DNA from 4 places in the Pantoea sp. SM3640 genome. Region 2 is predicted to be linked to each of the others. Evidence: predicted binding sites of a transcription regulator. Region 2 holds the regulator's gene; each other region holds the start of a gene.
The links. Region 2 encodes PurR, which represses purine synthesis genes. Its sites were predicted from a motif close to CANGCAAACGTTTGCNTG; they were not measured.

Region 1 (5,816 bases), 410 kb from region 2:
CTGACCCAGCCGTCGGTCGCGGTGGTGAATCAGTGGCAAAACGCAGTAAATGCGGGTTCGGCTGACACGTTTATTGCCTCATTACAGCCGCAGCATCCACAGTATCAGCCTATGCACGCCGCGCTGAAAGCGTTGCTCAGCGATAAGCAGCCCTGGCCGCAACTAAAAAGCAGTGAAACCCTGCGTCCCGGCCAGGTCAGTGATGATGTTCCTGCCCTGCGTGAAATTCTGCAGCGCAGCGGCATGTTAACGGCACAGGTTAACGCGCCCGCACCAGATGACGATGCCGTGCCTGTCGCGCCGGTACCGGTGAGCCACAGCGATCAGCCGGTCGCGGTGAGTCCTTCCGCTGCGCCAGTGGGCGAACTGGCCGCGCCGCCGCTGCAATCACCGGGCAATGTGCAGAGTCAGACGCTGGAAGGGAATACCGCCAATGTCTATGACGAGACGCTGGTTGCAGGAGTGAAGCGTTTCCAGCAGTGGCAGGGACTGGATGGCGATGGGGCTATCGGTACCAGAACGCGGCAGTGGCTAAATGTCTCTCCGCAGATGCGCGCTTCGCTGCTGGCGCTGAACATTCAGCGCCTGCGTCTGCTGCCGGATGATATGCACAACGGCATCATGGTAAACATCGCCAACTACTCGCTGATCTATTACAACAACGGTAACAAGATTCTCTCATCGCGTGTCATCGTTGGTCGTCCCGATCGTAAAACGCCACTCATGCGCAGTGCGCTGAATAACGTCGTGCTCAACCCACCGTGGAATGTGCCGACAACGCTGGTGCGTAAAGACATCATTCCGAAGGTGAAGCAGGATCCAACCTATCTTGACAAGCATGGGTATACCCTGCTGTCGGGCTGGAGTGCAGATGCTGAAGTGATTGATCCCAGCATGATTGACTGGCGCATGGTCTCTGCGGCGTCGTTTCCCTATCGGATGATTCAGGCTCCGGGCGTGGCGAATGCGCTGGGCCGGTATAAATTTAATATGCCGAGTTCAGATGCAATCTACCTGCATGACACGCCAAACCATAACCTGTTCCAGCGTGATATCCGTGCGCTCAGTTCAGGCTGTGTGCGGGTGAACAAAGCGTCTGAACTGGCAGGGTTATTGCTGCAGGATGCGGGCTGGAATGACTCCCGAATTTCCAGCACGCTGAAAGAGGGTGACACCCGCTATGTGCCGATTCGCCACCGCATTCCGGTCAATCTCTATTACCTGACGGCGTGGGTCGCTGATGATGGCAAACCGCAGTTCCGCACAGATATTTACAATTATGATGACACCGCCCGTTCGGGCAGTCAGGCCCTGAGTCGGGCCGGGCAATTACTGCTCTAGTAATTGATTTTAAATCGTTCCCCGCAAATCCTTATTAAAGAAAAATCTTATCAAATGGCGATCCCATAAGGGATCGCCTCGCAAACTCATGGCAGATGGGTTGACGCTTCTCCGGGAGAAAGTTATGGTTCGGCCTGTGCGCTTTTTGCACATTTCTATGGCTTCACTCTCAGGTAAACCGTTACATGTCTACTATTGATTCTTTTCGTCGCAAACTACTGCTGTGCGGTAGTGCCGCCGCCGGACTGGCATTATTGCCAGCTTCTGCAAGGGCCTCGCTTTCAACGTCTCGCCCGCGTGTATTGATGCTTAATAATCTTCACACCGGTGAAACCCTTAAAACTGAGTTTTTTAATGGTAAGAGTTACGACAAGGATGAGCTGTCACGATTAAATCATTTTTTCCGTGACTATCGCGCCAACAAAGTGAAAAGCATCGATCCACATCTGTTTGACCAGATTTTTCGCCTGCAGGCGCTGCTGGGCATGCGTAAACCGATCCAGCTGGTTTCCGGCTATCGTTCACTGGCAACCAACAATATGTTACGTGAGAGTGGTCCGGGAGTAGCAAAGCACAGCTATCACACCAAAGGTCAGGCGATGGATTTTCATATTGAAGGGGTTTCGCTGGCGAATGTACGCAAAGCGGCGTTATCTCTGCGTGCGGGTGGTGTAGGATATTATCCCCGCAGTAACTTTGTACATATTGATACCGGTCCGATCAGGCACTGGTAATGACACCGGCAACGCTGCGTGAGCCGGTCATGGAGCGTTATGAATTACCACATTATTCCTGTTACCGCTTTTGCCCAGAACTGCTCAGTTATCTGGTGCGACACGACTCGCGAAGCCGCACTGGTCGACCCAGGCGGCGATGCCGAACTGATCAAACAAACGCTGGAACAGCTAAAACTTAAACCTGCTCAGATTCTGCTGACACATGGACACCTAGATCATGTCGGGGCCGCTGTTGAACTGGCGGCGTTTTATCAGATTCCGATTGTCGGACCGCAAAAGCGCGATGCCTTCTGGCTGGAAGCGCTGCCGACTCAGAGCCGGATGTTCGGACTTGACGAGTGCGCACCGTTTACTCCCGATCGCTGGCTGGAAGAGGGGGAGAGCGTGCAGGTCGGGCTGACCACGCTGGACGTTCTGCACTGTCCGGGACATTCACCCGGCCATGTCGTGTTCTTTGACCGTCCGGGACGATTGCTGATTTCAGGCGACGTGATTTTTAATGGTGGTGTTGGGCGTACTGACTTCCCGCAGGGCGATCATCAGCAGCTCATTGATGCTATCCGCACAAAATTACTGCCGCTTGGCGATGATGTGACTTTTCTTCCCGGTCACGGCCCGATTTCAACATTGGGGCATGAACGCATCAGTAATCCTTTCCTGCAGTAAACAATCCGTAATTTTTACTGCAATAAAAAATGGGCCGTCAGGCCCATTTTTGTTTGGTCATCTGCGTTACAGCACGGCGACAATCGCTTCGCACAGCGCCGACATGTTGTCTGGCGTCATGCCCGCCACATTCACGCGGCCTGAGTTAACGGCATAGACACCGAACTCTTCACGCAGGCGAATCACCTGGTCTTTAGTCAAGCCACTGAACGAGAACATACCGTTCTGCCTGATGATAAAGCTGAAGTCACGCTGCGCGCCTTTTTCAGCCAGGGTGTTCACAAACAGCTGACGCATGCGCTGAATGCGCTGACGCATATCCGACAGCTCCTGCTCCCAGATGGTACGCAGCGTGTCGTTACCGAGAATGGTAGCGACAATGGCAGCACCATGCGCCGGTGGATTGGAGTAGTTGGCACGAATGGTGTACTTCACCTGGCTGAACGCCGTATCGGCCACGCTGGCTTCCGCCGCCACCAGGGTGATGGCTCCGACACGTTCGTTATACAGACCGAAGTTCTTGGAGTAAGAACTGGCGACGATCAGTTCCTGATGCGAGGCGGCAAAAATACGCAGACCTTCTGCATCTTCATCCAGACCACGGGCAAAGCCCTGGTAGGCGAAATCGAACAACGGTAACCAGCCATTAGTCTTTGACAGCTGCGCCAGCTGCTGCCACTGCTCAGCCGTTGGGTCGATACCGGTCGGGTTATGGCAGCAGCCATGGAACAGCACCACGTCGCCTGGCTGAACCTGCTGCAGCGACGCCAGCATACCCTCGAAATCGAGCGTATGGTTTGCTGCGTCATAGTAATGATATTCACAAACTTCAAGACCGGCAGCATTGAACACGTTGTTGTGATTCGGCCAGCTTGGATTGCTGATCCAGACCCGTTTCACCGAGGTCTGCGTGGCGAGGAAATCTGCTGCTACACGTAACGCACCTGTGCCACCCGGTGTCTGAGCTGTACGTGCGCGGCCTGCGGTGATCAGCGGGCTTTGATTGCCGAACAGCAGCGTTTGTGTGCAACGAGCGAAATCCGCCAGACCATCAATGCTGAGATAGTTTTTCGTGGTTTCGTTTTCCAGCAGGTATTGCTCAGCTTTTTTAACACTGGTCAGTACCGGGGTCTTGCCGGTTTCGTCTTTGTAGACGCCGATGCCCAGATTGATTTTTTCAGGGCGGTCATCAGCACGAAACAGATCGGCCAGCCCGAGAATAGGATCGGCGGGTGCAGCAGAGATCGATTCAAACATGTGTCAGGTCCATTAGCGTGAACTTTAGCAAGAGGACTATCAGGTTAGCGTCCGGCCAGGCAAATGCCAACCATTTGCGAGACAAAATCGACTATTTTGCGGTGTTGATTTCGCTATCAGGAGAAGCTGAGGTTAACGCTGAGCAGAAGGGGGAGAGAAACGCGGATGAGGAAAATAAAAGGCATAAAAAAACGGGGCCGTAGCCCCGTTTTTCAACATGCTTAAAGCAGGATTAGAACTGGTAAACCAGGCCTACGCCAACCACGTCATCTGAGTTGATGCCCAGTGGGTTGTTATCATCCAGCTGGTTGATTTTGTAATCAACATAGGTAGACATGTTTTTGTTGAAGTAATAAGTCGCGCCAACGTCGATGTATTTAACCAGGTCAGCATCGCCCACGCCTTCGATATCTTTGCCTTTAGACTGTACATAAGCAATAGATGGGCGCAGACCGAAGTCGAATTGATACTGTGCAACCAGTTCAATGTTCTGAGCTTTGTTTGCGAACGCTGTAAAGTCACCTGAGTTGATAGGTGTAGAGTTACGGGTCTCACCATACATCGCAGCTAAATAAACATTGTTGGCATCATATTTCAGAGCAGTTGCCCAGTTTTCTGCACGTTTACCTTCGCCAACACCAGTACCTACGTTGGTATCAGTATCTGTGTTACGGACAGTACCTGCAGACTGCGCATTAGTACGGTCGCTGCTGCTATAAGCTGCTGCGAAGCCTACACCGATCGGAGAAACATAAGTGGTTGAAACACCGTAGCCATCACCGTTAGCACGACGAATGTCTGCACGGTCGTTTTTGCCCTGGTACTGAGCAGCGAAGTCCCAGCCATCAACCAGGCCGAAGAAGTTGGTGTTGCGGTAGGTCAGCAGGCCGGTGCTACGACCGTTCATGAAGTTATCAGAATATCCTGAGTCGCCACCGAACTCTGGCAGCATATCGGTCCAGCCGATTGCATCGTAAACCACACCGTAGTTACGGCCGTAGTCGATTGAGCCGGCATCGCCGAATTTCAGACCGGCGAAGCCCAGACGGGTTTTGTTACCGTCTTGTGCGTCAGAACCTTCAGAGTTATTGGCCTGAATGTTATATTCCCACTGGCCATACCCGGTCAGTTGGTCATTGATCTGGGTCTCGCCTTTGAAGCCGAAGCGAACGTAAGACTGATCACCGTCGTTCTCTGAATCATCAGAGAAGTAATGCAGGCCAACAGCTTTACCGTACAGGTCCAGTTTGTTGCCGTCTTTGTTATAGATTTCTGCAGCGTTTGCTGCACCGGCGGCTAACAGAGCAGGGATAACCACTGCAAGAATATTGCGCTTCATCATTATTCATTACCCTCATTGGAGTTATTTGTACACCTGCCACTGCCGTCAGGAAATCTTTACAGAACCCTGAGTGAAGTTTGGTGTCTTCCTGTGTCTGCACGCATCTTTCCATCCAACCCGCCGTAATTCTAGCGCTTAAATGCTACTAAACTCGTAATCTGGTTTCTAAAAGAAAATATGTATTACAAAATGTAAAAAATACGGAACTTTGTGAGAGAACTCAAAATTTACAAAAATAAAAAAAGGCCGGCAGTGCCGACCTCTTTATATATATGAATTTCTTATATTTAATGCTGAATTTTAGAAACTTGCATTGCGTGGCGTGCGTGGGAAGGGGATGACGTCCCTAACATTCTGCACGCCAGTCACATAGGCGATTAAACGTTCAAAGCCCAGTCCGAAGCCAGAATGTGGCACGGTACCGTAGCGACGCAGGTCGCGATACCACCAGTAATCTTCTTTGTTCAGACCCA
Region 2 (5,816 bases):
GGCGGCAGTGTCAGCAGCTGGCCAATGGCTGGCGCGGGCAGCTCAGCATTGCCGTTGACCGCATCGCCAAACCTCAGCGCACCCGGCAGCTTGTTAAAGATTTTTATCGCCACTTTCCCGATATGGAACTGATCATCAGCTATGAAGTTTTTAACGGCGTCTGGGATGCACTGGCCGATGGCCGGGTGGAAGTTGCGATTGGGGCCACCCAGGCGATTCCGGTAGGCGGACGGTTTGCATTTCGAGATATGGGTACGCTCAACTGGCGCTGCGTGGTCGCGCCCGATCATCCTCTGACTCAGGCGAACCAGATCGATGATGACACGCTGCGTAGCTGGCCGTCACTGGTGCTGGAAGATACATCACGCGCACTGCCGCGTCGTATGACATGGACGCTGGATAACCAGCGCAGGCTGGTGGTGCCGGAGTGGCAAACCGGACTGGAGTGCGTGCAGGCAGGCTTGTGTGTGGCGATGGTGCCGGGTCATCTGGCCAGACCACTGCTCGACAGCGGCGAGCTGGTCGAACTGACGCTGCCGGTGGCATTTCCGGATAGCCCTTGTTGCGTCAGCTGGGCAGAGGATCGCGCATCACCGGCGACAGGCTGGTTGCTCAGCTATCTGGGTGATGCGCAAACGCTTAATCAGGAGTGGTTAAGCGAGGATTAGCGGCGATAGTCGCGGAACGGACCATCCGCCACTGAACGGCGCTCAATCAGCGTCGGATGGACTTCAATCGTTTGAGACACTTCACGCTTACTGGTGATGCGGTCAAGCAGCATATCCAGCGCTTTCTCACCCAGCTGGGCTTTTGGCTGATGCACCGTGGTCAGGGCAGGGGCGAAATAGCGGGCGTTGCGCACATTGTCATAGCCGATGACCGAAATATCCTGCGGCACGCGCAGACCCATCTCGTCGGCGGCGCAAATGGCCCCCATCGCCATGATATCACCGCCGCAGAACACCGCCGTCGGGCGCTGCTTCTGCGACAGGATCTGCTGCATCGCCTGATAGCCCGACTCCGGCTCAAAGTCACCCTGTACAATCCACTCGGCACGCGGCTGAATACCCGCTTCTTCCAGTGCCTTTAGGAAACCGGCATGGCGTCCACCGCCGGTGTTACGCTCCATCTGACCGGGGATAGCACCAATATCACGGTGTCCGCGTTCAATCAGATAGCGTCCCGCCAGATAGCCGCCCTGGAAAGCATTATCCAGCACCGTGTCAGTAAAGTCGGCGCGCGATTCGCCCCAGTCCATCACCACCATCGGGATATTGCGGTTCTCTTCCAGCATCTGCAGCAGATCGTCCGGATACTCAGAGCACATCACCAGCAGACCATCGACGCGCTTCTGCGCCATCATGCTGAGGTAGGCGCGCTGTTTTTGCAGATCGTTATGCGCATTACCCAGAATCAGCGTATAGCCTTTGTCAAAACAGTGGTTTTCAACCGCTTCAATAATTTCAGCGAAATAGGGCGCTTCGCTGGAGGTGGCAAGCAGGCCCAGCGTTTTGGTGTGGTTTACTTTCAGGCTGCGCGCCACAGCACTTGGCGAGTAGTGCAGTTCCTTAATTGCCTGCCAGACCGCCTCGCGTGTTTCTTCAGCGACAAAGCGGGTTTTATTGATGACGTGCGAAACGGTGGTCGTTGAGACGCCAGCGCGTTTCGCCACATCTTTAATTGTTGCCATGAAAATCGGACTCCAGTGCTTACCTAACTCTATGATAAGCGTAATGTTAAACGTTTGCGTCTGCTCAGGGTTTTTTCCGCAAAAATGCGGCTTTTCTGGCCGGTAAACAGGCCGCTGGCGGAGAAAAAACGCCAGAAAAGATGCGCAAACGGAATCAGGGTTGCGCGCGTTGCGCAACAAAGGCGGGATTCTAACAAGGCTGAACGGATAAAACGAGATTTTTACCGGACCCTGTGGGAAAATGCCATATCCCTGCAAAGTGTGTGACTAAGGAGCAAGCAATGAGTACCGATTTGAAACTGGCTTTGATGACCACTGTCGGCTGTCTGCTGATGATTGTGGCCTTTAGTTTTACTGCCATTCTGCACTAATAAAAAAAGCCGGGATTATCCCGGCTTTTTTCTGACTGTTCTGCTGCTCAGCGTATCGTTTTCGGCGTCATCACCCGACGGGCACCAATATAGTGGCGCTGCCAGTAATCTTCCCCTAATGCACTGATCTGAATATCTTTGCCGGTACGTGGCGACTGAATAAACTTGCCATCGCCCAAATAAACGCCGACGTGGTCCGCTGTGCCGCGGCCATTAATACGGAAGAAGACCAGATCGCCTTTCTCCAGCGACTCACGCTTGATCGGCGCGGCGTCACGCAGGTGATACATCTCGTTAGCGGTACGCGGGATCTTAAATTTCACCAGGTCTTTATAGGCATACCAGACCAGACCGCTGCAATCGAAACCGGTATGTGGAGAGGTGCCGCCCCACTGATAGGGTTTACCCAACTGCCCCATCAGCTTGGTCATTGCGGTCTCACGCGCCTTCTGATAGCGCTGGCGGTGGGATTTGCTCATTTTAATCGTGCCTGGCTCGCGGGTGGTGACCTCAGCGGTTTTCAGCTGGCGCTGATGCCCATAGCGTTTCTTCTCTTTATTTTTTTCTTTGCTTTTGCTGATACGGGCGGTTTTGAGCGAGGTCTTCTTAGCAGGCGTCTGTTTAGCAGTGAGTTCGACTTTTTTTTGTTTTTTCGTTTTAAGTTTTTGGTCAGGGCTGAGACGAGTTTTTTTCGTCACCGTTTTTACCGGGCGACGCTTGCGGCGTTCATCGTCGCGCGCACTCTTTTTCTCTGCTTTATGCGTATTGACGTTCACCGGCGCGTGAGGCGACGCAGCGGCGATGTTGAAAAACAGTTGCGCAAAGGCCAGCATAAAAAGCGTAATGATTAAACGCATAGTCCATTAATTAGTTAAGTTGTCAGGGCCACTACGCACCGCGACAAAGTTGAGATTAATCTGATCCAGGATCAGTGCCCAGGCCATTCTAGTCCAGTTCGCTTAAAAACTGTAATGCCTTTTAATGTTAATCTTTGCAGCCCACGTGATTGCACTGAAAATGAACATTTTCAGCATGTTATACCAACGGAATTATTACGAATTATTAAACTGTTACCAGCTGTTAATACCTGAAATTAAATGTCCTGCGCACGGGACTTAACAATGATGGTCATTTAATCGGGCAGGGAGCAAAATCTCATTTTCAGTCACGCTGCGAAGTCGCTACAATAAACAAACACGAAGTAACGAATTAAGGAAGGCAATTATGAGTACTGTAGAAAAAATTCAGCGCCAGATCGCAGAAAACCCGATCCTGCTGTACATGAAAGGTTCCCCGAAACTGCCAAGCTGCGGTTTCTCTGCACAGGCGGTGCAGGCGCTGTCAGCCTGCGGTGAGCGTTTTGCTTACGTGGATATTCTGCAGAACCCGGACATTCGTGCCGAGATGCCGAAATACGCTAACTGGCCGACCTTCCCGCAGCTATGGGTGGATGGTGAACTGGTTGGTGGATGCGACATCATCGTCGAGATGTTACAGCGTGGTGAACTGCAGTCGCTGATCAAAGAGACCGCAGAAAAATTTAAAGAAGCAGAATAAAAAAAGGCCGACATTATGTCGGCCTCTTTCATTGTGGCATCCCTTATGCGGATGTCGTGGCGTCTGCGTCGCCCCCGGCGAAGGGCAGAGGCCAGCCACCTAACCGTTTCCAGCGGTTCACCAGCTCGCAGAACAGTGTCGCCGTCTGCTGAGTGTCATAGAGCGCTGAATGCGCCTGCGTACTGTCAAACTCCATTCCCGCCGCAATACAGGCTTTCGCCAGCACCGTCTGACCCAGCACCAGTCCGCTCAGCGCTGCGGTATCAAAGGTGGCAAACGGGTGAAACGGATTGCGCTTCAGGCTGGCACGTTCTGCTGCCGCTGACATAAAGTTCAGATCAAACGTGGCATTGTGCGCCACCATAATGGCGCGATTGCAGCCGCTATCTTTAATACCCTTGCGCACCATTTTGAAAATGGCGTGCAGCGCCTCATATTCACTCACCGCGCCGCGCAGCGGATTACTCGGATCGATACCGGTAAAGGCCAGCGCTTCCGGATGCAGCAGCGAGCCGACAAAGGGTTCGACGTTGAAATGCAGCGTCTGGTCAATCTGAATCCATCCCTCTTCATCCATTTTCAGCGTGATAGCGGCAATCTCCAGTAACGCATCGGTTTGCGCGTTGAAACCAGCGGTTTCAACGTCGATCACCACCGGATAGAAGCCACGGAAACGTTGATTGAGTGCATTAGGGGAATTCGATTCAGACATCAGGATCTCGTTGCAGAAAAAGGGCAGCGCGTATTATGGCAAAAAACGGGGACGGGTGCAGCAGATGAAGCGCAGAGAAAGGGATTCAGCCCACCGGGTCAGGCGGGCTGAGGGGCAGGTTTAGTTGCCCAGGCCGTTACCGGCATCTTTGTTCTCGATCAGCTCGATTTTGTAGCCATCGGGATCTTCAACAAAGGCAATAATGGTGGAGCCGCCTTTAACCGGGCCCGCTTCACGGGTCACATTGCCGCCATCTTTGCGGATACGTTCACAGGCTGCTGCTGCGTCATCGACGCCCAGCGCGATGTGACCATAAGCATCGCCGAGGTCATATTTATCAACGCCCCAGTTGTAGGTCAGCTCGATCACCGCACCTTCGCTTTCGTCGGTGTAGCCTACGAACGCCAGGGTATATTTATATTCGGTGTTTTCGCTCTGACGTAGCACGCGCATGCCCAGCACACGGGTGTAGAAATCGATTGAACGTTGCAGATCGCCAACGCGCAGCATGGTATGAAGTAAACGCATAACATCCTCTTTTAAATAAAACGCCATCGCCGGATGACCCAGGCGCTAAGTATAGCGATGAAAATCGCCATTGAATAATGGCTGCCGTCATCGTCCCGGACGGCAGCCCAAACAGATTACAGTGTCGGGTAGTCGATATAACCTTCCGCGCCGCCGCCGTAGAAGCTTTCCGGGCGCTGTGGGTTGAGTGGGGCATCCTGCTGCAGACGCTCAACCAGATCCGGGTTAGCAATGTAATCACGACCAAATGCAACCGCATCGATCAGACCGCGACCAATCAGATCATCCGCTTTCTCAACGGTGTAAGCACCGGCACCAATGATGGCGCCCGGGAAGAGATCGCGCACTTTCTGACGGAAGGCGTCGGTGTAAGGCTTGCCGCCGGCCCAGTCTGGTTCAGAGAGGTGCAGATAGGCGATGTTGCGTTTTGCCAGCTCACCGATGTACCACAGCGCCGCTTCTTCTTCATCCGGACCGTTGTCCAGATTCTGGAAGCTGCCGATAGGCGAGACGCGGATACCAATGCGATCGGCTGACCAGTTGGCGATCACCGCATCGACCACTTCCAGCGCAAAGCGACCGCGTTTTTCGATGCTGCCACCATATTCGTCGGTACGCTGGTTTGAACCCGGTGCCAGGAACTGGTGAATCAGGTAGCCGTGCGCGGAATGCAGCTCAAGCAGGTCGAAGTCTGCTTCACGTGCGTTCGCCGCAGCCTGACCAAAATCGGCCACGATCTGCTGGATCTCTGGCACCGTCAGTTCGCGCGGTACAGAGGTGTCTTCGCGATAGACGCTGCCATCTTCAGCACGCAGTGACGTACGCGTACCCGCTGCAATGGCGGATGGCGCTACCGGTGCTTTGCCTTCCGGCTGTACGCTGTTATGCGAGATACGACCGGTGTGCCATAACTGTATGGCGGTATGACCGCCTGCCTGATGGACACCTTCGTTAATCA
Region 3 (5,816 bases), 1.9 Mb from region 2:
TCATCGGCATCGGCACCCGCTACACCGACTTTACCACCGCATCGAAATGGATTTTCCAGCATCCCGATGTCAGCTTCCTGAACATTAACGTCAGCAACTTCGACAGCTACAAGCTCGATGGCGTGCAGCTGCTGGCCGATGCCCGTGAAGGGCTGACCGCGCTCACCGCTGCACTGGCCTCACAGCACTACAGTAATGACTGGGGCAGCCAGATTGAGCAGGCGCAGAGCCAGCTGCTGAAAGAGACGCAGCGCGTCTATCAGGTGGAATATCACGATGGCGACTTTGTGCCAGAGATTGCTGACCATCTCGACCGCGAAGCGGTGTTCGCAGAATTTAACCGCCTGACCCAGTCACTGCTGACGCAAAGCAGCGTGCTCGGCACCTTAAATGAGCAACTGCCGAAAGATGCGGTCGTGGTAGCCGCCGCAGGCAGCCTGCCGGGCGACCTGCAGCGCGTCTGGCGCACCAAAGATTACAACGCCTACCACGTCGAATATGGCTACTCCTGCATGGGCTATGAAGTCAATGCCGCGCTGGGTGCAAAACTGGCGCAGCCGCAGCGCGAGGTCTATGCGCTGGTCGGTGACGGCTCCTTTATGATGCTGCACTCTGAGCTGGTCACCTCGATTCAGGAAGGGGCGAAGATCAACGTCGTGCTGCTGGATAACATGACTAACGGCTGTATCAACAACCTGCAGATGGAACACGGTATGGACAGCTTCACCACCGAGTTCCGTTTCCGTAATGCGGAAAGCGGCAGGCTGGACGGCGGCTTTATCCCGGTCGATTTCGCGGCTATTGCTGCCGGTTATGGCTGCAAAACTTATCGCGTCACCAGCCTGGAACAGCTTAAAGCGGCGCTGGAAGATGCCCGCACCCAGACGGTCTCCACCCTTATCGACATCAAAGTGCTGCCAAAAACCATGATCCACAAATATTTCAGCTGGTGGCATGTCGGCGTGGCGCAGGCGTCGAAAACCGAACGCGCTCAGGCGGTGGCGGACAAGCTCAACACCCATCTGGATCAGGCGCGCAAATATTAATTTCCGGGCCGTGCTGCGGCCCGTTTTCCTCTTCTCCGTACGAACCCTACACAGGTGTAATTATGACTTTGAAACTTGGCGTCATTGGTACAGGTGCAATTGGTCAGGAACATATTCGCCGCTGCAGCCATGTGCTGCAGGGGGCTCAGGTGGTTGCTGTCTCTGATATCAATGTCGACGGCGCGCGTGCTGCCCTGCAACGCCTGAATATTGAGGCAGCGGTGTTTGAAAATGGTCACGATGTGATTCAGTCACCCAACGTCGATGCGGTGCTGGTCACCTCATGGGATCCGACCCATGAAGAGTTCACCCTGGCGGCGATTGCCGCCGGTAAACCGGTCTTCTGTGAGAAGCCGCTGGCGATGAGTGCCGAAGGCTGCCGCCGGGTGGTGGATGCAGAGATTCAGGCGGGTAAACGCCTGGTGCAGGTCGGCTTTATGCGCCCTTACGATGCGGGCTACCGCGCCCTGAAAAAAGTGATCACCGATGGCGATATCGGTGAGCCGCTGATGCTGCACTGCGCGCACCGCAACCCGACAGTGCCGGAGAACTACACCACGCCGATGGCGATCACCAACACCCTGATCCACGAGCTGGATGTGCTGCGCTGGCTGACAAACGACGACTATAAAACGGTGCAGGTGATCTTCCCGCGCGTGACGTCGAAGACCCATGGTCAGCTGAAAGACCCGCAGATCGTCCTGTTCGAAACCCACAAAGGGGTGCGCATCGACGTCGAGATCTTCGTTAACTGCGCTTACGGCTATGACATTCAGTGTGAAGTGGTCGGTGAAGAGGGTATTGCCCGCCTGCCAGAGCCTTCTTCGGTGCAGCTTCGCAAAGATGCCCGCCTGTCGAATACCATTCTGGTGGACTGGAAAGATCGCTTTATCGAGGCGTATGACGTTGAGCTGCAGGCGTTTATCAACGACATCAAAGCGGGTCAGCTTACCGGTCCTTCTGCCTGGGATGGCTTCGCCGCCTCCGTGGCCGCCGATGCCTGCATCAAAGCGCAGAACAGTGGTGCGATTGAGCCGGTAGAGATGCCGCCGCGTCCTGCTTTCTATAACTGATTTAGCTCTTTCTGCGGCCTGGCCGCTCTCCATCCGGGAATAAGAAGATGAACAAAGAGAACGTAAAACTGGCGATCGCGCCGATCGGCTGGACCAACGATGACATGCCGGATCTTGGCAGTGAGAACACCTTCCAGCAGACCGTCAGTGAGATGGCGCTGGCGGGCTTTACCGGCAGTGAAGTGGGCAGCAAATATCCGCGCGATCCGGCGATTCTGAAACCGATGCTCGATATTCGCGGCATCGAAATCTGCAACGCCTGGTTCAGCACCTTTTTTGCCAACGGCGACAAAGAGAAAACCATCGAACAGTTCATCGAGCATATGAACTTCCTGCATGCGATGGGCGCGCGGGTGATTGGCTGTTCTGAGCAGAGTAAAAGTATTCAGGGCACCACGCTGGCAGTGTTTGAAGAGAAAGCGATTTTCAGCGATGAAGAGTGGCGGTTAACCGCAGAAGGCTACAACGAACTGGCTCGCATCGCAGCAGAGAAGGGGATGCGCGTGACGCTGCATCACCACATGGGCACCGGCATTCAGACCACTGAAGAGATCGACCGGTTTATGGCGATGACCGACGAGCAGGTTGGTTTGCTCTATGACACCGGCCACGTCTACTACTCCGAAGGCTCCCAGCAGAAGATGCTGGCGGTACTGGAAAAATATCTGCCGCGCATCTTCCACGTGCATCTCAAGGATGTGCGTGATGAGGTGGTGGCTGAAGTGCGTGAGAATCATCTCTCGTTCCTGGAAGGGGTGAAAAAGGGCACCTTTACCGTGCCGGGCGATGGCGTGATCGACTTTAAGCCAGTGTTTAAAATCCTGGACGATTTCGGCTACAAAGGCTGGATGGTGGTGGAAGCGGAGCAGGATCCGGCGCTGGCCAATCCGTTTGAGTATGCGGTGAAAGCGCGGAAATATATCCGGGAAAATACAGGGTTATAACGTGCTCTGAATAAAGGCGGGCTTCCCTGTGGGAAGCCCGCCTTTTGTTTTACTTCAGCGTAATGCTTTTCACAATGCTGTCAGCATCGCTCTGGGCCTGCTGCTGGTTATCGCCTGGCAGCGTAATCTGCAGCGTCACCAGTTTGCCATCCACTTTTGCCAGAACCACGGAAGACCATGAAGTCTGGTTGTTGGCAGAAATCACGGTATCCAGCTGCTGAGCGGGCTGATCTTTCAGCGTCACAGATTTGTTCGACACCACCTGCAGCTGCGGATCGCGGTTGCGCTGCTGCTGTTCCATGCGCTTCGACAGCACATCCAGCCCGTCACTGGTCGGGTCACCGGCAATCACAATAATCGCGCGGGCTCCGGTTTCATCCGCATACACATGCATGTTCGTGGTCTGCGAACCCAGTTTACCGCTTTTATCTGACATGCCTGGTGGCAGTGAGAAGCTCAGTTTGCCATCCATCAGCGTGACGGTCTGCGCCGACTGACTGGCACTGACGCCGTTGTCGTTCGCCGCTTCATCTTTCTTCTGGTCACAGGCCGCCAGGCCAAGTACCAGTAAACCCATTCCTACATATTTCACCAGGTTGCGCATCAGAATCCCTTTTTTAAGTTTCCAGTCAGGCATTAATACAACAGGAATCAGGTTGCAAACGCAACCTGATGATTGTCAGAAGATCTTAGCGGGTAATGGCGGAAATTATATAAGTTCTTAGCCGAAATTGACCTGGCGGGCGGTCTGGCGTTCAGCCAGACGTTTTAGCGCGGCATTGAGCAGCACGCCGTAGGCGGGCAGGAAGAAGACCATGCAGATCAGCACCTTGAAGCTGTAATCCACCAGGGCGATCTCGACCCAGTGCTGCGCCATAAACGCATCGGGGCTTTTATAGAAGGCGATAAAGAAGAAGGCCAGCGTATCGCTGATATTCCCCAGGAACATGGCGCAGCCGGGTGCTATCCACCACTGAGGCAGACGACGCAGACGGTTAAATACATGAACGTCGAGGATCTGACCCAGTGCATAAGCCATAAAGCTGGCGCAGGCGATACGGGCAACAAACAGGTTCATCACTTCCAGCGCCTGCCAGCCCTGCCATTCACCCTGATAGAACAGCGCCGAGACAGCGTAAGAGATAAACAGCGCCGGGATCATTACGGCCAGAATAATGCGTCGGGCCAGCGGTGCGCCAAAAATACGCACGGTGAGATCGGTCGCCAGGAAGATAAACGGAAAGCTGAACGCACCCCAGGTGGTGTGGAAGCCAAAGACAGAGATCGGCAACTGAACCAGGTAGTTACTGGAGGTGATCACCAGGAGGTGAAACAGCGATAACCAGAAAAGCGCATGCATGCGCTGACGTGAAGAAAATGCGAGCATATTCAACCTTTTTAATGTTGGGGTGAGGGAACCCATTGCGGGACGCCGTTCGGGCAGCGCCTGGCAGTTTTATGAGCAAAAAGCGGCGGCATATTACCGCGTTGTGCTTTTTATGCAATGGTTAATTTTAACGCAATCGTTATCGCCTTGCTTCACCGCCAGCACGCGCTAGAATGAGCGCCCCTTACCTGAACCGAGTTGATTATGAGCGATGCTTTTTCCTCTGCCGACCATCAGCTGGACGCCCGTGGCCTGCGTTGCCCGGAGCCGGTGATGATGGTGCGCAAAACCGTACGCAGCCTGCAGGATGGCGAGACGTTACTGATTATCGCCGATGATCCGGCGACGACCCGCGATATTCCCGGCTTCTGCCGCTTCATGGAACATGGCCTGCTGGCACAGCAGACCGACACGCTGCCCTATCAGTTTCTGATCCGCAAAGGTATGGCGGGTTAACAGCAGCCGTTCAGGCCGCCGTTAACCCTACTCTTCAGACAGAGCCTTTTACTCAGTCACGGCGCCGCAGTAACCGCAGCGCGTTGGCGGTGACCAGCGCGGTCGCACCGGAATCTGCCAGCACCGCCAGCCAGAGTCCGGTCAGACCCAGCAGGGTGGTGACCAGGAAAATCGCCTTCAGCCCCAGCGCAATGCCGATATTCTGGCGGATGATGCGCCGCGTACGACGCGCCAGCGCAATCATCGGGGCCAGGTTGCTGAGCTGATTCCGCGTCAGGGCCGCATCGGCCGCTTCCAGCGCGACATCGATGCCGCTGCCCATCGCAATGCCCAGCGTCGCCGCTTTCATCGCCGGGGCGTCGTTAATGCCATCTCCGATCATCGCTAGCGGCTGCTGCTGACTCAGTTCACGGATGGCCGCCACCTTATCGGCGGGCAGCAGGCTGGCGCGATAATCAATATCGAGCTGGCGGGCAATGGTTGCTGCCGCGCGCGGGTTATCGCCGGTCAGCATCAGGCTCTCAATGCCCAGCTTTTTCAGCGCTTTTAACGCCTCCACGGCATCGTCGCGCAGCTGATCGCGCAGGGCCAGCGCACCGAGCGCCTCGCCATCGCGCATCAGTACCACCAGGGTTTCACCTTCGGCTTCCTGCTGCGCAATCTGCGCGCTTTGCTGCGGCGTCAGGCCGGGCGTATGGCCGGGCGTCAGCAACTGAATCTGCTGGCCTGAGACCCGCGCACTGATGCCGCGTCCCGCCTGCACCTGCTGAGCCTGCGCGTCAGGAATGACTAGATCACGCGCCTGCGCGGCCGCCACGATAGCGCTGGCCAGCGGATGGGTCGCACCCTGTTCCGCCGCAGCGCTTAACGCCAGCATCTCTGACTCGCTGGCTGTGCCAAACCGCAGGAT
Region 4 (5,816 bases), 1.5 Mb from region 2:
TGAAGTGGTCCGCCAGCAGAGCTTTACCCGTGCGGCGCAAAAGCTGTTTGTCACCCAGCCGACCATCAGCAAAATGCTGCGTCAGCTGGAGGAGGAGTTGGGCTGCACGCTGATCCTGCGAGATGGCCGTCGTCTGTACCTTACCGACAGCGGCCAGGCAGTTTATCAGCGCGGCCTGGCGATCCTGCAGGAGTTTCATCAGCTGGAGGCGGAGATTGGTGACATCAACCAGCTCAAAACCGGCGAGCTGCGGCTCGGTATTCCGCCGATGGTGGGTATGCAGATAGCGGGATCGATTTCCGCCTTTCGCCGTCGCTATCCCGGTGTGAAGCTGAAAATTTCAGAGTTCGGCGGCCTGACTGTACAGCAGGCGGTGCTGGCGGGCAGTCTGGATATTGCCCTGACTGCGTTGCCGGTTGACCCTGAGCTGCCGCTGAACACGCTGCCCCTGATGCATCATCCGCTCTGCGTGCTGTTGCCGCGCCGCCCGGAGTGGCTCAGCCGCCAGCAGGTAGGACTGGCAGAGCTGGCAGAGCATCCCTTACTTATTTTCAATGAGGAGTTCTCGCTGAATCGCCAGCTGATGCAGGCGTTTCAGCGGCTTAACCTGACGCCAACGGTGGCGGTGCGCAGCGGTCAGTGGGATTTTCTGGCGGCAATGGTGCAGGCGGAGATGGGGCTGGCGATTCTGCCGGAGCCGATCTGTCAGCGGCTGGATAAGCAGTCATTATTGTGGCTGCCGCTGGAGTCGGAACTGAAGTGGAGTCTGGGATTGATCTGGCGGGAAGGGAGTTATCTGTCGCGCAGTGCGCAGGCGTGGATCAACTGTTGTCGCGAGCACTGGCCGGATGAACCACCGCGCCTGTCGGTGTGAAAAGCTGGCACGCCTGCATGAATGTGCAGGCGTGCAGGTCAGGGCTTACTCTTCTTTTTCGATCAGCAGTGCTTCCAGCAGATCCAGGTCGTGCAGTAACGTCTGCATCGTCTCATTGGAGATCTGCTGGGTGGCGCGCAGATGATAGACCTCTGCGCGTTCGGCACGCAGCCCGGTCAGGCGGAAGCGACGCTCAAGGTTCTCAGCGTAAAGCGCATGCTCAAGATCATTCTTCCCTTCAGCGCGACGGCGTAAGTTGCCAATCACGCGCAGACTGACCTCTTTCAGCAGTTCCGGATCGATGTTCTCTTCCGACTCATTCTCCAGCCGATCTTCCATCTTATGCAGGCTTTCAATGGCGGCACCCGCCATCACCGCACGGGCATTCTGCAGCTCACGGCGATGGGCACCTTTATCGATGCTATCAATGCCGCGCAGCAGAATCGGCAGGATCACGACCCCTACCAGCAATGAGACCAGAATCACGCCGGTGGCGATAAACACCAGCTCATAGCGCGCCGGGAAGGGATCACCCGTGGTGAGATACAGTGGAATCGACAGCACACCCGCCAGGGTAATCGCCCCGCGCACCCCGGCAAACGTGGCGATCAGCAGCTCACGCAGCGAGTAGTTCGCGAACTCCAGCGGCTTCTTCTTCAACAGGCGTTTGCTCAGACGCTGCATGATCCACAGCCAGCCAAAACGCACCAGCATCAGCGCGGCATAGACCAGCCCGATATCGGCGAACAACATCCACAGCTCGACGTTGGTGTCGGCCTGCGCCTGGTCGATAGAGGTCTGCAGAATGTCCGGCAGCTGCAGGCCCAGCATCAGGAAGACCATGCCGTTGAAGATGAATTCCAGCATCTGCCAGACGCTGTTAGCACGCAGGCGCATAGCCAGCGGTGCCTGACGAATAATACCGGAACGGGTAATAGTCATACCGGCAGCCACGGCCGCCAGGATGCCTGAGACACCCAGATGTTCGGCAATCAGGTAAGAAGCGAACGGCAGCAGCAGCAGCAGCACGGTCTGGGTCGCCGGGTCATCCCCGCTCCAGCGGCTGAACAGGCGCAGTGATTTCCCGTACAGCCAGCAGATGGCCACACCGGCAATCAGGCCGCCAATGGCGACTTTCATGAACTCAACGCTGGCACCGCCCCAGGTAAATACCATGGTGCCCATGGCCACGGCCACGGCAAACTTCAGTGATACCAGGCCCGATGCATCGTTCATCAGGGCTTCACCCTGCACGATCGACATAATCTTCTTGGGAATGCGGCCTTCACCGACAATGCCGGAGAGCGCCACGGCATCGGTCGGCGACAGCACCGCCGCCAGCGCAAACGCGGGGATCAGCGGGATACCTGGCACCATCCAGTAGATCAGATAGCCGATACCGATCACGGTAATCAGCACCAGCGCCAGTGCTAAGCCGATGATCTCTCGACCATGATGCAGGAACTCACTGATCGGCGTTTTCCAGCCATCAGCGAACAGCAGCGGCGGGATGAACAGCACCAGAAACAGCTCCGGATCAAAGTCGACATGCAGACCAAACGTGGGCCAGGCCAGCATCGCACCTACGGCGATCTGCACCAGCGGCAACGGGATCTGAAAAGGGAGAATGCGGGCCGCGACGCCAGAGAGCGACACGACCAGCGTCATGATGAGAATAGTAAAAAAGATTTCCATGCTTTCCTTAGGCGTCGTTTCTTTCAATCATTGGTTAAGCGCTAAAGTGTAAAACAAACGGCGGTGAAGGTTGTCAGCTACGCGTGCGCCGGGCGGGAAAAAAGTGAAAAATTCCGGGCGCGCAGTCGCACGCCCGGTTATACAGTCAGATCGCCCAGCCACCGGCGTAAAACGCCACCAGCGCGACGGCAATGATCACGGTGCCGACGTTGAGCTTACGCCATTCACCGGCGAACAGACGCCCCACTACGAGGCTGGCGAAACCGATCATGATGCCGGTCACTATGTTGCAGGTAAGCACGATGATCACCGCCGTGAGCAGGCCCGACATCGCATCGACAAAATCACCGAAGTCGACTTTCGCCACGTTACTGAGCATCAACAGACCGACATACATGAGTGCAGGCGCAGTCGCGTAAGCGGGAACCAGATAAGCCAGCGGCGACATAAACAGGATGGCGAGGAACAGCAGGCCCACCACAATCGCGGTCAGGCCGGTCTTACCGCCCGCCGCCGTTCCTGCCGCCGATTCGATGTAAACCGCAGCCGGTGACGCGCCTACCAGACCTGCGAACAGGCTGCTGACGGAGTCGCTGGTCAGCGCACGACCGCCATTGATAATCTGGCCCTGTTTATCCAGCAGGTTAGCCTGCCCTGCGACCGCGCGGATGGTGCCGGTGGCGTCAAAAACAGCCGTCATTACCAGTGCCAGCACGCTGGGCAGCACCACAGGCTGCATCGCGCCCATGATGTCGAGGCTGAACAGCAGCGACTGACCGCTGGCGTCACGCAGGCTCGGCAGGGCAAACAGTCCCTGCCAGGTCACCGACGGGTCAAAGATCAGGCCGAGCAGCGAAATAGCGATAATGGTCAGCAGGATGCCGCCCGGTACCCGGCGCTTCTCCAGTCCGATAATCGCGGCCAGTCCCAGTAGCGTCATCATCACCGGGAAAGTGGTGAAGTGACCCAGCGCTACCGGCAGGCCCGGAGCCGGGTTTTTTACCACCAGACCCACGCCATCAGCGGCGATGAGCAGCAAAAACAGGCCAATCCCGACGCCGGTGCCGTGCGCCACGCCCATCGGCAGGTTACGCAAAATCCAGGCACGAATGCCGGTCACGGAGATCAGCGTAAACAGCAGGCCCATCAGGAACACTGCGCCCAGCGCCACCGGCACGCTGATATGCTGACCCAGCACCAGACTGAAAGCGGTAAAGGCGGTTAAGGAGATGGCACAGCCAATCGCCATCGGCAGGTTGGCCCACAGTCCCATAAGGATGGAACCAAAGCTGGCGACCAGACAGGTGGCGACAAACACGGCGGAGGGGGAGAAACCGGCTTTGCCCAGCATTCCCGGTACCACGATGACGGAGTAAACCATCGCCAGGAAGGTGGTGAGTCCGGCCAGAATTTCCTGACGCACGCTGCTGCCGCGCGCCGAGATCGAGAACCAGGCGTCCAGTTTTCCACTGGCCGGGCGTGATTCAGTTGACATAGTTGAGCCTCAAAAATTTTTGTTGTGTGGATCGCTCTGCGACCATCGCTGTCCCTGGAATAAGCGGGTAAACGGCGTCACTGTCGGGATTAACCCGCCAGGCAAACGTTTACCTTGCCGCAGATAATTAGCCGTCAAAAGCGGCCAGATAAAAAGGCATGCGATTATCCGGCGTTTAGCGCCACGTTTTCAACTCTAAGAGGGAGATTCTTTGGCATAAAGATTGGGCGTAACAGGCTGGCCGACACCCGGCGGAAGCCAGTCTGAAACGCTGAGGCCATAAACTTAATGTCATATAAAGAGAGGATTCACACCGGCGCAGCGGTGATCGTACAGCACGCGCCGGTGGAGAGAGACGATTAACCTGGCAGCGAAAGCTCGCCGCCCTGCGCAATCGCGCGTTGCCAGGCGGCGCGCTGCTGCACCGTCTGCAACCATTTCCCGGTGGCGGGCATCTGATCGAGTCCGGCACGGCGCGCCAGTGCCAGCAGCGGAAAGCTCATCTGGATATCCGCAATGGTGAAACGCTCACCGGCAAACCAGGGATGCGTCGCCAGATGCTGTTCGATCATCTGCCTGTGCGGCTTAAGCTGTTTATCCAGGAACGCCTTCTGCACCCCTTTGCCAAATGCCGCGCCGACCGGACGCAGCAGCCACGGCACCGGCGCTTTGCCCATCTGCCCGAAGATCAGCTTCATTACCAGCAGCGGCATCAGTGAGCCTTCAGCATAGTGCAGCCAGTAGCGGCACTGTAACCGTGACGCCTCATCACTCACTTTCAGCCGGAATTCGCGATCATATTTCTCTTCAAGGTATTCGAGAATAGCACCCGATTCAGCTACCACCTGGTTTCCGTCAGTAATGACCGGCGATTTTCCCAGTGGATGCACTTTTTTTAGTGCCTCCGGGGCCAGCATGGTGGGTTCGCGTTGATAGTGTTTAATCTGGTACGGCACTTCCAGCTCTTCCAGCAGCCACAGCACCCGATGCGAGCGCGATTTTTCAAGATGGTGAACGGTGATCATCATGATTCCCTGTGTGTTGACCTTCACCAAGTATAGACATCACTCCACAGGTGGATGTTTATCATCCTGTTCCGGGTCAAGCAGCACTGCACCCGAGCCCTGCTGACCCAGCCGGTCGCCAGGATTGCGCAGCGGACAGTCGCGCATCGACAGGCAGCCGCAGCCGATACAGCCATCCAGGTCATTGCGCAGGCGAGTCAGGGTTTCAATGCGCTTATCCAGCTCTTCGCGCCAGTGCCGGGTCAGCGCATCCCATTCCGTCGTCGACATGCGCTTATCGGGCGGAATGTGGTCAAGACTGTCGCTGACCGTCGCCAGCGGGATGCCAATGCGCTGCGCAATCTTGATGATCGCCACGCGTCGCAGCACGTCGCGGCTGTAACGGCGCTGATTACCGCTGTTACGGGTGCTGAAAATGAGGCCTTTGGTTTCATAAAAGTGCAGCGCCGAGACCGCCACACCGCTGCGGCGCGCCACTTCACCGGGTGTTAAAACCGGTTTTGGATAGTTGCGTTCTTTTTTCATCAGACCCTTTACCTCAAGTTAACTTGAGGAATTATACTCCTTCTCCATTGAAACCCCTAAACTCCCATTACCCCTTATTAAGCACCAGAAGGATGAGGCCATGATGCAAGAAGAGATCATTCATTCCCTGACGGACTGGATTGACCAGAACCTCGATAAGAGCCTGTCGATTGATGAGGTTGCGGCAAAATCAGGCTATTCG

Region 1: IV493_RS11510 (amino acid aminotransferase) is a predicted target of PurR. The motif match lies at 4,065-4,082, and genes of this name have one in related genera.
Region 3: tusA (sulfurtransferase TusA) is a predicted target of PurR. The motif match lies at 4,580-4,597, and genes of this name have one in related genera.
Region 4: IV493_RS16490 (NCS2 family permease) is a predicted target of PurR. The motif match lies at 4,163-4,180, and genes of this name have one in related genera.

What each region holds. Positions count from the first base shown of each region.
Region 1 covers NZ_CP064872.1:2,464,476-2,470,291, reverse strand. The annotation lists gene ldtD (L,D-transpeptidase) at 1-1,341, shown strand, start outside; gene IV493_RS11520 (YcbK family protein) at 1,527-2,075, shown strand; gene IV493_RS11515 (MBL fold metallo-hydrolase) at 2,115-2,744, shown strand; gene IV493_RS11510 (amino acid aminotransferase) at 2,811-4,001, opposite strand; gene ompF (porin OmpF) at 4,234-5,343, opposite strand; gene asnS (asparagine--tRNA ligase) at 5,644-5,816, opposite strand, start outside.
Region 2 covers NZ_CP064872.1:2,051,982-2,057,797, reverse strand. The annotation lists gene punR (DNA-binding transcriptional activator PunR) at 1-668, shown strand, start outside; gene purR (HTH-type transcriptional repressor PurR) at 665-1,690, opposite strand; gene IV493_RS09545 (YnhF family membrane protein) at 1,972-2,061, shown strand; gene IV493_RS09540 (C40 family peptidase) at 2,109-2,918, opposite strand; gene IV493_RS09535 (Grx4 family monothiol glutaredoxin) at 3,283-3,618, shown strand; gene rnt (ribonuclease T) at 3,662-4,330, opposite strand; gene gloA (lactoylglutathione lyase) at 4,451-4,858, opposite strand; gene IV493_RS09520 (alkene reductase) at 4,975-5,816, opposite strand, start outside.
Region 3 covers NZ_CP064872.1:128,105-133,920, forward strand. The annotation lists gene iolD (3D-(3,5/4)-trihydroxycyclohexane-1,2-dione acylhydrolase (decyclizing)) at 1-1,046, shown strand, start outside; gene IV493_RS00575 (Gfo/Idh/MocA family protein) at 1,109-2,119, shown strand; gene iolE (myo-inosose-2 dehydratase) at 2,167-3,063, shown strand; gene IV493_RS00585 (DcrB family lipoprotein) at 3,113-3,667, opposite strand; gene IV493_RS00590 (7-cyano-7-deazaguanine/7-aminomethyl-7-deazaguanine transporter) at 3,785-4,450, opposite strand; gene tusA (sulfurtransferase TusA) at 4,655-4,906, shown strand; gene IV493_RS00600 (zinc/cadmium/mercury/lead-transporting ATPase) at 4,959-5,816, opposite strand, start outside.
Region 4 covers NZ_CP064872.1:3,547,644-3,553,459, forward strand. The annotation lists gene IV493_RS16480 (LysR family transcriptional regulator) at 1-874, shown strand, start outside; gene IV493_RS16485 (Na+/H+ antiporter) at 920-2,569, opposite strand; gene IV493_RS16490 (NCS2 family permease) at 2,715-4,064, opposite strand; gene IV493_RS16495 (glutathione S-transferase family protein) at 4,424-5,089, opposite strand; gene soxR (redox-sensitive transcriptional activator SoxR) at 5,129-5,614, opposite strand; gene soxS (superoxide response transcriptional regulator SoxS) at 5,715-5,816, shown strand, end outside.